4 regions of the Vreelandella neptunia genome follow, and region 3 is predicted to be linked to each of the others. Evidence: predicted binding sites of a transcription regulator. Region 3 holds the regulator's gene; each other region holds the start of a gene.
The links. Region 3 encodes sigma-54, which starts transcription at its own class of promoters, with help from an activator protein. Its sites were predicted from a motif close to TGGCACNNNNNTTGCTNT; they were not measured.

Region 1: a site for sigma-54 is predicted at 1,147-1,164, ahead of SR894_RS04545 (NarK family nitrate/nitrite MFS transporter). Genes of this name have one in related genera too.
Region 2: a site for sigma-54 is predicted at 1,654-1,671, ahead of SR894_RS06240 (sugar phosphorylase). Genes of this name have one in related genera too.
Region 4: a site for sigma-54 is predicted at 1,822-1,839, ahead of speB (agmatinase). Genes of this name have one in related genera too.

What each region holds. Positions count from the first base shown of each region.
Region 1 covers NZ_CP140255.1:994,248-997,363, reverse strand. The annotation lists gene SR894_RS04550 (patatin-like phospholipase family protein) at 1-987, shown strand, start outside; gene SR894_RS04545 (NarK family nitrate/nitrite MFS transporter) at 1,330-2,682, shown strand; gene SR894_RS04540 (nitrate regulatory protein) at 2,776-3,116, shown strand, end outside.
Region 2 covers NZ_CP140255.1:1,368,507-1,371,622, reverse strand. The annotation lists gene ribD (bifunctional diaminohydroxyphosphoribosylaminopyrimidine deaminase/5-amino-6-(5-phosphoribosylamino)uracil reductase RibD) at 1-1,004, opposite strand, end outside; gene nrdR (transcriptional regulator NrdR) at 1,001-1,492, opposite strand; gene SR894_RS06240 (sugar phosphorylase) at 1,704-3,116, shown strand, end outside.
Region 3 covers NZ_CP140255.1:1,606,253-1,609,368, forward strand. The annotation lists gene SR894_RS07305 (PTS sugar transporter subunit IIA) at 1-217, opposite strand, end outside; gene hpf (ribosome hibernation-promoting factor, HPF/YfiA family) at 222-530, opposite strand; gene SR894_RS07315 (RNA polymerase factor sigma-54) at 628-2,043, opposite strand; gene lptB (LPS export ABC transporter ATP-binding protein) at 2,173-2,940, opposite strand; gene lptA (lipopolysaccharide transport periplasmic protein LptA) at 2,952-3,116, opposite strand, start outside.
Region 4 covers NZ_CP140255.1:3,827,612-3,830,727, forward strand. The annotation lists gene SR894_RS17765 (YjiH family protein) at 1-675, opposite strand, end outside; gene speB (agmatinase) at 792-1,742, opposite strand; gene SR894_RS17775 (sigma-54 interaction domain-containing protein) at 1,968-3,116, shown strand, end outside.

The DNA.
Region 1 (3,116 bases), 610 kb from region 3:
CAAGGCGGCGGCGCCCACGGGGCTTATACCTGGGGTGTCATTGACTGCCTGCTGGCAGATGACCGAATTGAAATTGAGGGCATCAGCGGCACCAGCGCCGGGGCAATGAATGGCGTGGTAATGGCCGATGCGCTAACAAGAGGCGATAAAGAGACCGCACGGCAAGCGCTGCACGATTTTTGGCAAGCAGTGAGTCGTGCGGGTATGGCCAGCCCTATCCGCCGTTCCCCCATGGATATATTAACCGGCAACTGGAGCCTGGATCACTCGCCCGGTTTTATTGCGATGGATCTGTTAAGCCGGGTGGCCTCCCCCTATCAACTCAACCCGCTCAACATAAATCCGCTGCGCGATATCGTGGCCGATCACATTGATTTTGAGCGAGTGAGACAATGCCAACAACTTAAGCTGTTTGTGGCGGCGACTAACGTACGCACGGGGAAACAGCGGGTGTTCCGCCGTGAAGAGATGAGCGTTGACGCGGTAATGGCCTCCGCTTGCTTGCCCTTTATGTTCCAAGCGGTGGAGATCGACGGCGAAGCGTATTGGGATGGTGGCTACATGGGTAATCCGGCGCTATTCCCACTCATGGAGGAGTGCAGCGCAAGGGATATTCTGCTGATACAAATCAACCCGATCAGCCGTAACGAAGTCCCCACTTCAGCCTCGGCCATTATGAACCGCCTCAACGAGATAACCTTTAATTCAGCACTGATTAAAGAGATCCGCATGATAGCCCTGCTAAAGCACGCCCTCGATGAACAAGGCATCGAAAACTGCTACCAACAGGCGTTGTTCCACCGCATCAGCGGCGAGCAGGCGCTTGAGGGGCTCTCTGTCTCGAGTAAATCCAATTCCGAGTGGCCTTTTCTATGCCATCTATTTGAACAGGGCCAAGCCGCCGCTGAACGCTGGCTAAGCGAGCACTTTGAGGCCATCGGTAACCACTCCACCCTTGATATTGATGCCGTCTATTTACATGAATAATAGCTACATGATCGGCTCACGCATCACACCCCTCTAGCACCAAGATGCCGCAAAACAGTCGCTGCATGCCCAATCATGCAGCATAGCCTTGATCACTTGTCGCTAAAACTCACAACAAAAATAAATTAAGATGATGATTTTTAGAAATAAATATTCAATTGGCAAACTACCTGCATAACTCCTACCAGTGGTGGTAGGCGTGGACCAGGCCCAGCTGGGTACGAGTGCGTCGAACCTGACCTTCAACGATGAAGGCATGTTCTCGTCAATTGTTTGCGTAACGCGCTAACTCGTTTGCGTTGCGTAGCGATCAACTCGTTTTATGCCCCGTGAGGCCATCCCATGGACATACGCAACAAAGCCAACCGCATTCGGTTATTTAACTTCTCTACCCCTCAGATGCGAGCTTTCCACTTCTCATGGTTCGCGTTTCATATCTGTTTCTTCGGCTGGTTCGGCATCGCCCCCCTCATGGCGATCGTTCGTGAAGATCTTTCACTAACCCAAACACAAATCGGCAATACGATTATTGCTTCGGTGGCGATCACGGTGATTGTGCGCCTAGCGATTGGCGTGCTATGTGACCGTATCGGTCCGCGTAAAACCTATACCGGGCTACTGCTGCTGGGCGCTATCCCGGTGATGGGCATTGGCTTGGCCGACAGTTTTGAAACCTTTCTATTGGCGCGCCTGGCCATTGGAGCTATTGGCGCCTCCTTCGTGATTACCCAGTACCACACGTCGATGATGTTCGCCCCCAATGTGGTCGGCACCGCCAATGCAACCAGCGCGGGTTGGGGCAACTTGGGTGGCGGCACGACGCAAATTCTGATGCCCCTGATCTTCTCTGGCATGCTGATGCTGGGCGTTAATGAAGCCTTTGGCTGGCGCTTGGCGATGATGGTGCCTGGCGTAGTGATGTTCTTCACCGGCATTGGCTACTGGTTCTTCACCCAGGATGCGCCCAACGGTAATTTCAGCGATCTACGTGCACGGGGTGAACTGCCTGAAGCTTCAGGCGAAAATGGTGCCGCGCAAAGCTTTCTAGCCGCCGCCAAGGATATTCGTGTTTGGGCGCTGTTCGTTGTCTATGGTCTCTGCTTTGGCGTGGAGCTGACGATCAACAATATCGCCGCCATCTACTTCTTTGATAAATTTGACCTTACCCTGGCCACAGCGGGTCTGATCGCTGGTTTGTTCGGGTTAATGAACATTTTTGCGCGTACCCTTGGCGGCGTCTTCTCGGATCTTTTCGCTAAGCAAGGGGGGCTAAAAGGACGCGTTCGTTGGCTGTTTATTGCCTTGGTTTGCGAAGGTATTGCGCTGGTGGCGTTCTCGCAGATGCACGTCTTGAGCCTCGCAATTGGCATCATGCTAGTGTTCAGTCTATTTGTGCAGATGGCTGAAGGCGCTACCTACGGTGTTGTCCCCTTTATTAACAAAAAAGCTTTGGGAGCTGTCGCAGGGATTGTTGGCGCTGGCGGTAACGTGGGCGCTGTAGGCGCTGCCTTTCTGTTCCGCAGCGAAAGCCTGACCTATCAGCAAGGTCTGTTCTATTTAGGCCTTACGGTACTGATCCTGGCTTCATGTGTGTTGCTGGTACGCTTTAGCGATGCTACCGAAGCAGAAGAGGCTAAAGCGTATAGCGACGCAGTAGGTGATGATGTAGGCGCGGGCGCTCTGTCGTTACGTTAAACGCTTTCCAGTACACTCGCGTACACTCCCATCTAGCTACTTAGCAGTATGGGAGTGTATTCATTTAGGTGGCAAGCCACTAAGGAACTTTCTATGTCTTCAGCGCAGCAACTGCTCTTAACCGCCATTCGTTGCGATATCGACAACCTTACTCACCTTGCCACCACCGTCGATATTGTTGGCGACATCAGTCGCTTTATTCATATGCTCCAGCGTGAACGGGGCGCATCGACGATTTACCTGGTTTCCCAGGGGCAACGTTTCAAAACCCGCCGCGATACCTACCGGCAGCACAGCCAGCAAGCCGAAACATTAATGCGCCAACGGCTGGAAGCGCTCAGCGAGGAGGCCCGTCCCCAGGCCGCCGCGCGCTTACTGCGCCGGATCGCCGCCGTTTGGTATGCGCTTGACGAACTTGGCGCCCTTCGCCAAGC
Region 2 (3,116 bases), 240 kb from region 3:
AGTGTGGGGGCAACGAACAGCTGCAGCTCATCGACCAGCGCCGCATCGAGCATAGCGCCCGCCAGCGTTGCACCGGTTTCCACCAGCAATTCGTTGACCTGCTCATTTTCGGCTAACCACTGCAGCATTACCACCAAGTCGATACGGCCATCGCTACCGGCGGGCAACACCTGCACTTCAGCGCCCGCCTCGGTTAGCCGTTCACGCTTCTCTTCCGAGTGATCTGGCGTAGCGATCACTAGCGTACGCCCAGGCTCGCTTAAACAGGCCGCCGCCAGGGGTAACCGCAAGTGGGTATCTAAAATCACCCGTAGGGGCTGGCGGCGAACCACTTCGTCAGCGTTGTCGAGCTGTAGCTGCTCTGCTCGTAGCGTCAGCCGAGAGTCATCCATAATCAGCGACTCCACGCCGCTTAATATTGCGCTGGAACGCGCCCGTAGCCGCTGTACCTGAGTACGCGCTTCTGGCCCGGTAATCCACTGGGACTCCCCCGACCCCATGGCGGTACGACCGTCTAAACTCATTGCCATTTTCAGGCGCACAAAGGGGCGCTGTTGGGTCATGCGAGCAATAAAGCCGGGATTCAGCACGCGCGCTTCAATCTCCAACAATCCCACTGCCACCTCAATACCCGCCTCCTCAAGCAGACGAATACCACGGCCACTCACTTGCGGGTTGGGATCCACCATGGCAATCACCACCCGCGACACCTTCGCTTCCTGGAGCGCCACCGCGCAAGGGCCGGTGCGGCCTATGTGAGAGCAGGGCTCCAGGGTAACGTAGGCGGTCGCGCCCTGGGCTTGCTCACCCGCATCATTCAAGGCGTTGATTTCGGCGTGGGGTTCACCGGCACGCAAGTGAAAGCCTTCGCCGACAATTTGCTCATCGCGCACAATCACACAGCCGACCCGCGGGTTGGGATCCGTGGTGTATAAACCTTTTTGCGCCAGCTGCAGCGCCCGCGCCATATAGCGATGGTCTGCTTGGCTAAAGGCACCGCTCATTGTGACGACTCGCTGCCTTGGCTCGGTCGTGAAGAGGGCTCTTGTGACAGCCGATCAATCTCAGCACGAAACTCATCCAGATCCTGAAACTTGCGATATACCGAGGCAAAGCGAATATAGGCGACGTGATCGAGGGTTTTAAGCGCTTGCATGACCGACTCACCAATATCGCGGGCGTTGATCTCACGATCACCCCGGGCGCGTAGGGTTTGACGAATGCGCTCCACCGCCGCTTCAATGGCTTCAGCACTGACCGGGCGCTTCTCCAGGGCACGCAGCATACCTGCCCGCAATTTGGCTTCATTAAAGCTCTCGCGGGAGCCATCGGACTTCACCACCCGCGGCATGACCAATTCAGCGGTCTCGTAGGTGGTGAAGCGCTCTTGGCAGCTCGCACACTGGCGGCGACGGCGTACCTGGTCACCATCGGCTACCAGTCGCGAATCTGTCACTCGAGTATCATTTGCACCACAAAAAGGGCAATGCATGGCGGTCAACCTATTGTCAGCTCGTGTCGGCGTGCCGCACGAGTTAGCGTGTTATAACCTGTCAATGTGTGTGCTATTAATAGCGTTTTAGCAGCAGCAACTGCCATAAGCTAATGTAGCTTAGCGTTTAAACGCGATATCAACCTCGCATTGTAACGATTTGGCACACAAGCTGCAGCGTTTGTGGCAGATTGTTTATCAGGAGCACCCCATGCCCACCTTTGAGCAGACCGTCCACGATACATTTTCAAATACCGTTCATGACTACCTCAGCCACCTTTACGGGCCCCGGGCGGGGGAAGTGCAGCGCCGCTTAAACCAGCGTCTAGAGCATTTTAAGTCGCTTGCTCCGTTTTCACCCAACCCCGTCGGAGCCAGCTCTAAAAACGCACCATCTTGGAGCGAAAAAGATCAGTGGGTGATCAGCTACGGCGACTCCATTATTGAAGATAATGTGCCGCCGTTGGCAGTGCTTAGCGACTTCCTTCAAGCGCGGTTGGGCGATCGCATCAGCGGCGTACATGTACTGCCCTTCTTTCCCTGGAGCAGCGACGACGGTTTTTCGGTAATCCACTACCGGGAAGTGAACCCCGACCTTGGTGATTGGTCACATATCCGCGAGCTCGCCAGTCATTACGATTTAATGGCCGACCTGGTGCTCAACCACGTTTCACGGGAGTCCCTCTGGTTCGTGGATTACCTGAGCGGCAGCCTGCCCGGCCGCGACTACTTTATCGAAGTCGATCCAGAGACCGATGTCTCCCAGGTGGTGCGGCCGCGCAGCAGTCCGCTGCTGGTGCCCGTTTCAACCCGGCGCGGTACCCGCTACCTGTGGGCGACATTCTCAGAAGACCAGCTTGACCTGAACTTTGAAAATCCGGATGTACTGCTGGAGTTCGTGGGTATCTTGCTGTTCTACCTGGAGCAAGGCACGCGGATTGTACGTTTGGATGCGGTGGCCTTTCTGTGGAAGCGGTTGGGCACCTCCTGCATTCATCTGCCGGAAACCCATACTGTGGTGCGGCTGCTAAGGGCGATTGTGGATCATGTGGCCCCCGGCACGCTGTTGATTACCGAAACCAATGTGCCACACCAGGAAAACATCAGTTATTTTGGTTTAAATCGGCTACCCGCGGGGGCGCCCGACGAAGCCCATATGGTGTATCAGTTTGCCCTTCCCCCGCTGCTGCTGCACACCCTCACCCGGGGCGAAGCGAGCACCTTGCAAACATGGCTTGCCAGCCTTCCGGTACTCCCCGACCAATGCACCTACCTTAATTTTACCGCCAGCCACGATGGCATTGGCGTGCGTCCCTTGGAAGGTTTATTGCCTGACCACGAGCGTGATGCCCTGCTGGAGCTGATGCACAAATTCGGCGGTTTTGTCAGCATGCGTAGCAACCCCGATGGCAGCGATACGCCCTACGAGATCAATATCACCTGGTTTGAAGCCATGCGTGGCACCCGCCGTGGCCCCGACCCGTGGCAGGTTGCGCGCTTTCTATGCAGCCAGGCGATTATGCTGAGTTTGCAGGGTATCCCCGCGCTGTATATTCACACGCTAACGGGCACGCTCAACGACGTTGAGGGGGTTGAGCGCAGTGGGCGGCTACGCTCGATCAAC
Region 3 (3,116 bases):
AGTGGGGGCTCCGCGCATGGGGAATAGCCACGCCGTTACCAATACCCGTACTACCTAAGCGCTCGCGGCCGATTAAACGGCTAAACACTTCTTGGCTGTCCAGGCTGGGGATATTTTGGGCAATAAAGGTGCTGTAAAACTCCAGCACCCTTTTTTTGCTACCCCCGGGTACGTCATACAGAACACGTTCCGGGGGGAGTATGGTTTCCAACGTCATTGAATTAACGCACACCAGCGCCTTGGGCGCGAGCTTGTGCTTTTTCCTTGTGTTTAACGAGTTGACGGTCGATTTTATCCGCTAGCGCGTCGATAGCGGCGTACATATCACTGTCTAGGGCTTCCGCATGTAAGTCAGCACCTGCTGCGTGCAGCGTACAGGCGGCCTGCTGGCGCTCTTTCTCCACTGATAAGGTGACTTGCACCGTAGTTATATTGTCGTAATGGCGCTCTACACGCTCAAGCTTTTCGTTGACATAGTCACGCAAGGCGTCAGTCAGTTCTACGTGATGACCAGTGATATTTACTTGCATTGACGTGCTCCTTATCCATCGGACTGTACTTCGATTGTAACCCTTTTTGCCGCGTTGCAAAGCCCTTGTCGAGAGTTTCCCTGAAACGTTAGCGAAGTTAGCGCAAACGGCGCCGTTCACTAGATGAGGGAATGCCCATGGCTTCACGGTATTTCGCCACCGTACGACGCGCCACTTGAATCCCTCCCTCGCCTAACAGCGTCACTAAGCGACTATCTGAAAGCGGCTTGCCGGGCGGCTCCTCTTGAATCAGTTTCTTGAGACGTGCCCGGATGGCAGTGCTGGAATGGCTATCGCCATCTTGACCGCTCACCTGGCTTGAGAAAAAGTATTTGAGTTCAAACACGCCTCGAGGTGTATGGATATATTTTTGCGTCGTTACCCGTGAAATAGTCGACTCGTGCATCTCGACGGCTTCGGCAATATCGGCCAGTATCAATGGCTTCATGGCTTCTTCACCGTGCTCCAAAAAGCCAATCTGGCGGGTAATGATTTCGCGACCCACACGCAGCAGCGTATCGTTTCGGCTAGAGAGGCTTTTGATCAGCCAGCGCGCTTCCTGGAGGTGTTCTTTGAGAAACTGATTGTCCTGGCTCTTGTCCGCTCGCTTAATCAAGCTGGCGTAGTCCGGCTGAATGCGCAGCCTTGGCAGGGCTTCTGGGTTGAGTTCTAAGTGCCAGCCTTCGTTATCGTGGCGCACGACTAGGTCGGGGGTAACATAGCTATCGTCGGTGTCGCCGTAAGCGCTGCCTGGCCGTGGGTCTAGGCTGCGAATCAGTAGGATGACGTCGGTCAACTGTTCGTCGTCGAGCCCTAGGCGGCGCTTCAGCAGGCGCATATCGTCTTTACCAAGCGCTTCGAGAAACTGCCGCACTAAACGGCGAGCGGGAACCAGCAGTGGCGTATCATCGGGGAGGGCGGCGAGCTGCAGCATCAAGCATTCACGCAGATCCCGGGCAAAGATGCCGGTCGGCTCAAACTGCTGGAGCTTGAGCAGAATGGTTTCCACTTCGCGTTGACTAAGCCCGTCAATGCCCTGGGCGCGCAGGCCTTCACGGATGTCGTTGAGCGGTTGGGTTAGGTAGCCGTTAGCGTCGAGCGCGTCGATTAAACTCTCCGCGACAAGCTGCTCGCGGGCGCTAAAATCGGTCATGGCAAGCTGCCATAGCAGGTGGCCATGCAGGCTTTGCCCTGCTGCCTGACGCTCAAAATCAGGGCCTTCGCTGCTGCTACCCCCCTGACTGCCCATATCTTGATAGGTATCTGACCAGTCGCTATCTACCGAGAGCTCAGTAGGGATGCTCTCTGACCACTCTTCTTCCTTAGGCTCGCTGACAGCCTGCTCACTAAATTCATCTTCCTGCTCCAGCATGGGATTGGCATCAAGTGCCTGCTGAATTTCTTGACGAAGATCCAGCGTAGAGAGTTGCAGCAGCGCAATGGCCTGCTGCAACTGGGGCGTCATGGTCAGCTGTGTGCCGATACGCAGTTGGAGAGAAGCTTTCATGACCATCTGAGAACCACTCGTTAATCAGAATGCTCCACCCTAGTGCGAGTGAGTGCTTGGCGCAAGTGCAATAAGCATGCCATTGGTAGTAAAGTTGTTTTAAAGCGCTATTTAGGGGCGATGAAGGCGAAACTGTTACAGACGAAAATCGGCGCCCAAATACACGTCCCTTACTTTTTGATTGGTGAGAATCGAAGCCGGCGAGCCACTGGCGATGATTTGCCCATCGCCGACGATATAGGCGATATCGCAAATATCCAGGGTTTCACGCACGTTGTGATCAGTAATCAGCACGCCGATATGGCGCTGTTTAAGCGCACGAATAATGCTTTTAATATCACCTACCGAGATGGGGTCAACGCCCGCAAAAGGCTCATCAAGCAGAATAAAAGCGGGCTCTGTGGCTAGCGAACGGGCGATTTCTACACGCCGGCGCTCGCCCCCTGAAAGGCTCATGCCCAGGTTGTCGCGGATATGGGTAATATGGAAGTCTTCGAGTAGCGCTTCCAGGCGCTGTTCGCGGTCGCTGCGACTAAGCTCTTTGCGGGTCTCGAGTATCGCCATAATATTATCGGCAACCGAGAGTTTGCGGAAAATAGATGCCTCTTGAGGTAGATAGCCAATTCCCGCCGCTGCGCGCTCGTGCATGGGGGCGCGGGTTAAATCCACATCGTCGATACCCACCTTGCCAGCGTCGGACTTGACTAGCCCAACGATCATATAGAATGAGGTGGTTTTACCCGCGCCATTGGGGCCCAGGAGCCCAACGACGCTGCCTTGGCAGATTTCCAAATTGATGTCTTTAACCACACGGCGGCGTTTGTAGCTTTTAGCCAGGTGGTGGGCATAAAGGGTTTTGTTCGGTGTAAGGATGTTGTTCGGCGTAGTGTCAGCAGTTGCCACAGCTTGACTCCCTATTGTTCAGGCTGAAGGGTCATACGTATGCGCTGGGGCTCGCTGCCGTCAACGTCAGAGCGTGCTTGAATCACTTCACGATCAATAAAATATTCAAGTCGCCCGCCGCTAAATTTGTCCTCCTGTTGGGTCAGTTCGGCTTGGTCAATTAACTCAACGCGGCG
Region 4 (3,116 bases), 2.2 Mb from region 3:
GGTGGCAATGACCGAGGCTTCGCGGCGGTTATAGAAGCCCTGCTCGTACTGCTGCGTGGTGATCAGCACGCCGACGGTGCCCGATCCCATCCAGGAGGCAGTGGCATCGATGGCGCTGCGCCCCGGCAGGTTAAAAATTACCCGAAACGGCTTACGTACCATACTGCCGATGAACTCCATAAAGCCAAACTCGACCAGAAACGGCAGCAGCAGCGCTGCAAAGAAAAAGAAGGTGAGCAGTACCGGCGCCAAGTCATTGAGCATCACGCCACCGGTAAAGGAAGCGGTCACGAACTCAGGCCCGAACTGAAAATAGGTCATCACAGCAAAAAGCGCGCCTAATACGCGCATCGCAAGCCACACCGGGCCAACATGAAACATTTCGTGCAGCATGCCCTTTTTGGCCCAGGATGGGTTAGCTAACTTGGCGTAAATCGTCGCTACCACCGATAGGCAGAGTACCACTACCGCAATAGCTGGCAGCGCCGAGCCCAGCAAGGCCTGCAAACTATCGGCCATGAGCCCCATGCCGATGTTAATGGTATCGCCCACCTGAAAAGGGACGAGAAACAGCAGCACCCCAATTAGCGAGGGAATGATAAATTTCAGTAAGTGCGCGCGGGGTATCGGTGCCGACGAGGTCGGCTGTTCCGATTTAACGTTGCTATACGACATAGGAGTCACCCATTGGAAGTGATTATTGGAGGTGGGCTGGCGGCGTAGAGTTAGTACTTTTTTATTTAGTCGCTATTTCTTTGATAGCTATCTATTTGTTAGCTATGTGGTCAGCATCACTCGCTGTGTTTAACGCCCGGCAGTACGCAGAGCATTTCATACAGCAGCGTGGCGCCCATCAGTGCGGTGTTGCCGCTGGGGTCGTAAGGCGGTGATACTTCCACCAGGTCGCAGCCGACAATATTGAGCCCAGCGGCACCGCGAACCAGCTCCAATCCTTGGCTAGAGGTCAGTCCCCCCATTTCCACCGTGCCGGTGCCGGGGGCAACAGAAGGATCCAGGCCGTCGATGTCGAAACTGATGTACACCGGGATATCGCCCATCTGCTCGCGCACTTCCTGCATCAACGGCGCTAGAGAGCGATACCAGCACTCTTCGGCGGGAACGACGCGAAAGCCCTGATCGCGGCACCAGTCAAAATCCTCAGCGGCATAGCCGGTACCGCGCAGGCCGATTTGCACTACCTTGCCATGGGCCAATAAACCCTCCTCCTGGGCACGACGAAACGGCGTGCCGTGGGCAATTGGCTCGCCGAACATGTGCTCATTGACATCGGCATGGGCATCGATATGAATCAGCCCCACCGGGCCGTGCTTTTTGGCCATGGCGCGGAGGATAGGCAGCGTGAGCGTATGTTCTCCGCCCAGGGTCAGCGGAATGCAGTCATGTTTCAGCACCTCATCGTAAAAGGCGGTGATGATGTCGACGCTTTTAGGCAGGTGGAAAGTATTGATGGGTACATCGCCGATATCGGCGACCTGCAGGCTTTCAAAGGGCGCGGCGCGGGTCGCCATATTGTAGGGGCGCAGCATGCGCGACTCGTCGCGAATCTGGCGCGGCCCAAGCCGCGTGCCAGGACGATTTGAAGTGCCAATATCCATAGGGATACCAATAAATGCCGCGTCTAATCCCTCGGCGGTTTCTTGAGTAGGCAAGCGCATCATGGTGGCAGGGCCTGCAAAGCGCGGCATGGTGTTGCCACCCAGGGGCTGATTAAACTCTGGCATACACATCTCCTTATATTTTTTGGCGGTGTGAGCACGGTGTAGGTATTGGCCTAGCTCTTTTCACTACTCCTCTAAAGACATTGCACAGACCATGCCAAGTCGTAGATGCCTATAAAGTGGTGGGATTAACGACCAAACGATGCAAAAATGAATCAACTAGAAGCTTTTTCAATTCATTTTTGAATCAATAATTCAAAAATGAATCATTCAGAGGAGGCGGCTGCGATGAGTGAAATAGACAGGCGCGTGCTGCGAACCATTGTGGAGACCGCAAACGACCACTTCTTTATTGTCAGTGGCGATGGGCAAATAGTGGACATCAGCCCAGGAGCCGAAGCGGTTTACGGAGTATCCAGAGAGGAGTTGCTCTCCAGCAGTGTGCAGCAACTGCAAGCGGCCGGGGTACTCAAACCCTCCATCACCATGGAAGTAATGCGCACCCGCCGGCCTGCGCAGCTTATGCAGGTCACCGGAACAGGCCGCCGGGTGATTGCCGAAGCCTACCCAGTGTTCGTCGACGGCAAGCTTGAGCGCATTATCAGCCGCTCGAGGGATTTAACCGACTTGCAGCTATTGCAGGACGAGTATGCGCTGCTGCAAAAACGCTTTAGCGAACACTTAAAGCGCAGTCAGGCAGCGCCAGACGCGGAAGAGCAGGCGCTGGATGACGCCCTGGACAATTTGCAGGTGCGCAGCAGCGTGATGCGTGAAATTGCGCTGCTGCTTAAACGGGTCGCCCCTTCGGATGCCAACGTGCTGATGCTGGGGGAATCAGGTGTGGGTAAAAGCGCCTTTGCCAAACAGCTACACCGCTGGAGCCAGCGCTGTGACGGCCCCTTTATTGACGTTAACTGCGCGGCGATTCCCGAGAATCTGTTTGAATCCGAGATGTTTGGCTACCAGCCCGGCGCTTTCAGCGGTGCCGCTCGCCAGGGCAAAGCCGGGCTGTTAGAGCAGGCCGAGGGCGGCACGCTGTTTTTGGATGAAATAGGCGAGCTGCCGCTGCTAATGCAAACCAAACTGCTCAAGGTGATCCAGGACGGTAGTTTGACCCGACTGGGTGACACCCGATCACGCAAGGTCAATTTCCGCTTGGTTGTGGCGACCAATCAGGATTTGGGCAAGCAAGTAGAGGCCGGACTTTTCCGTCTGGATCTTTACTACCGCCTCAATGTGATCCCCGTGACCCTGCCGCCGCTACGTGACCGGCGGGAGGATATCCCCGACCTGGTTGAAGCGTGTTTAAACCGGCTCAACCAGCGCTATGGGCGGCAAAAAATCCTTGATACCCGCGTTTGGTCGACCCTGATGGGCAGCGAATGGCCGGGGAATGTCCGTGAGCTGGAGAACTGGCTAGAAAGAGCCTGGCTTTCC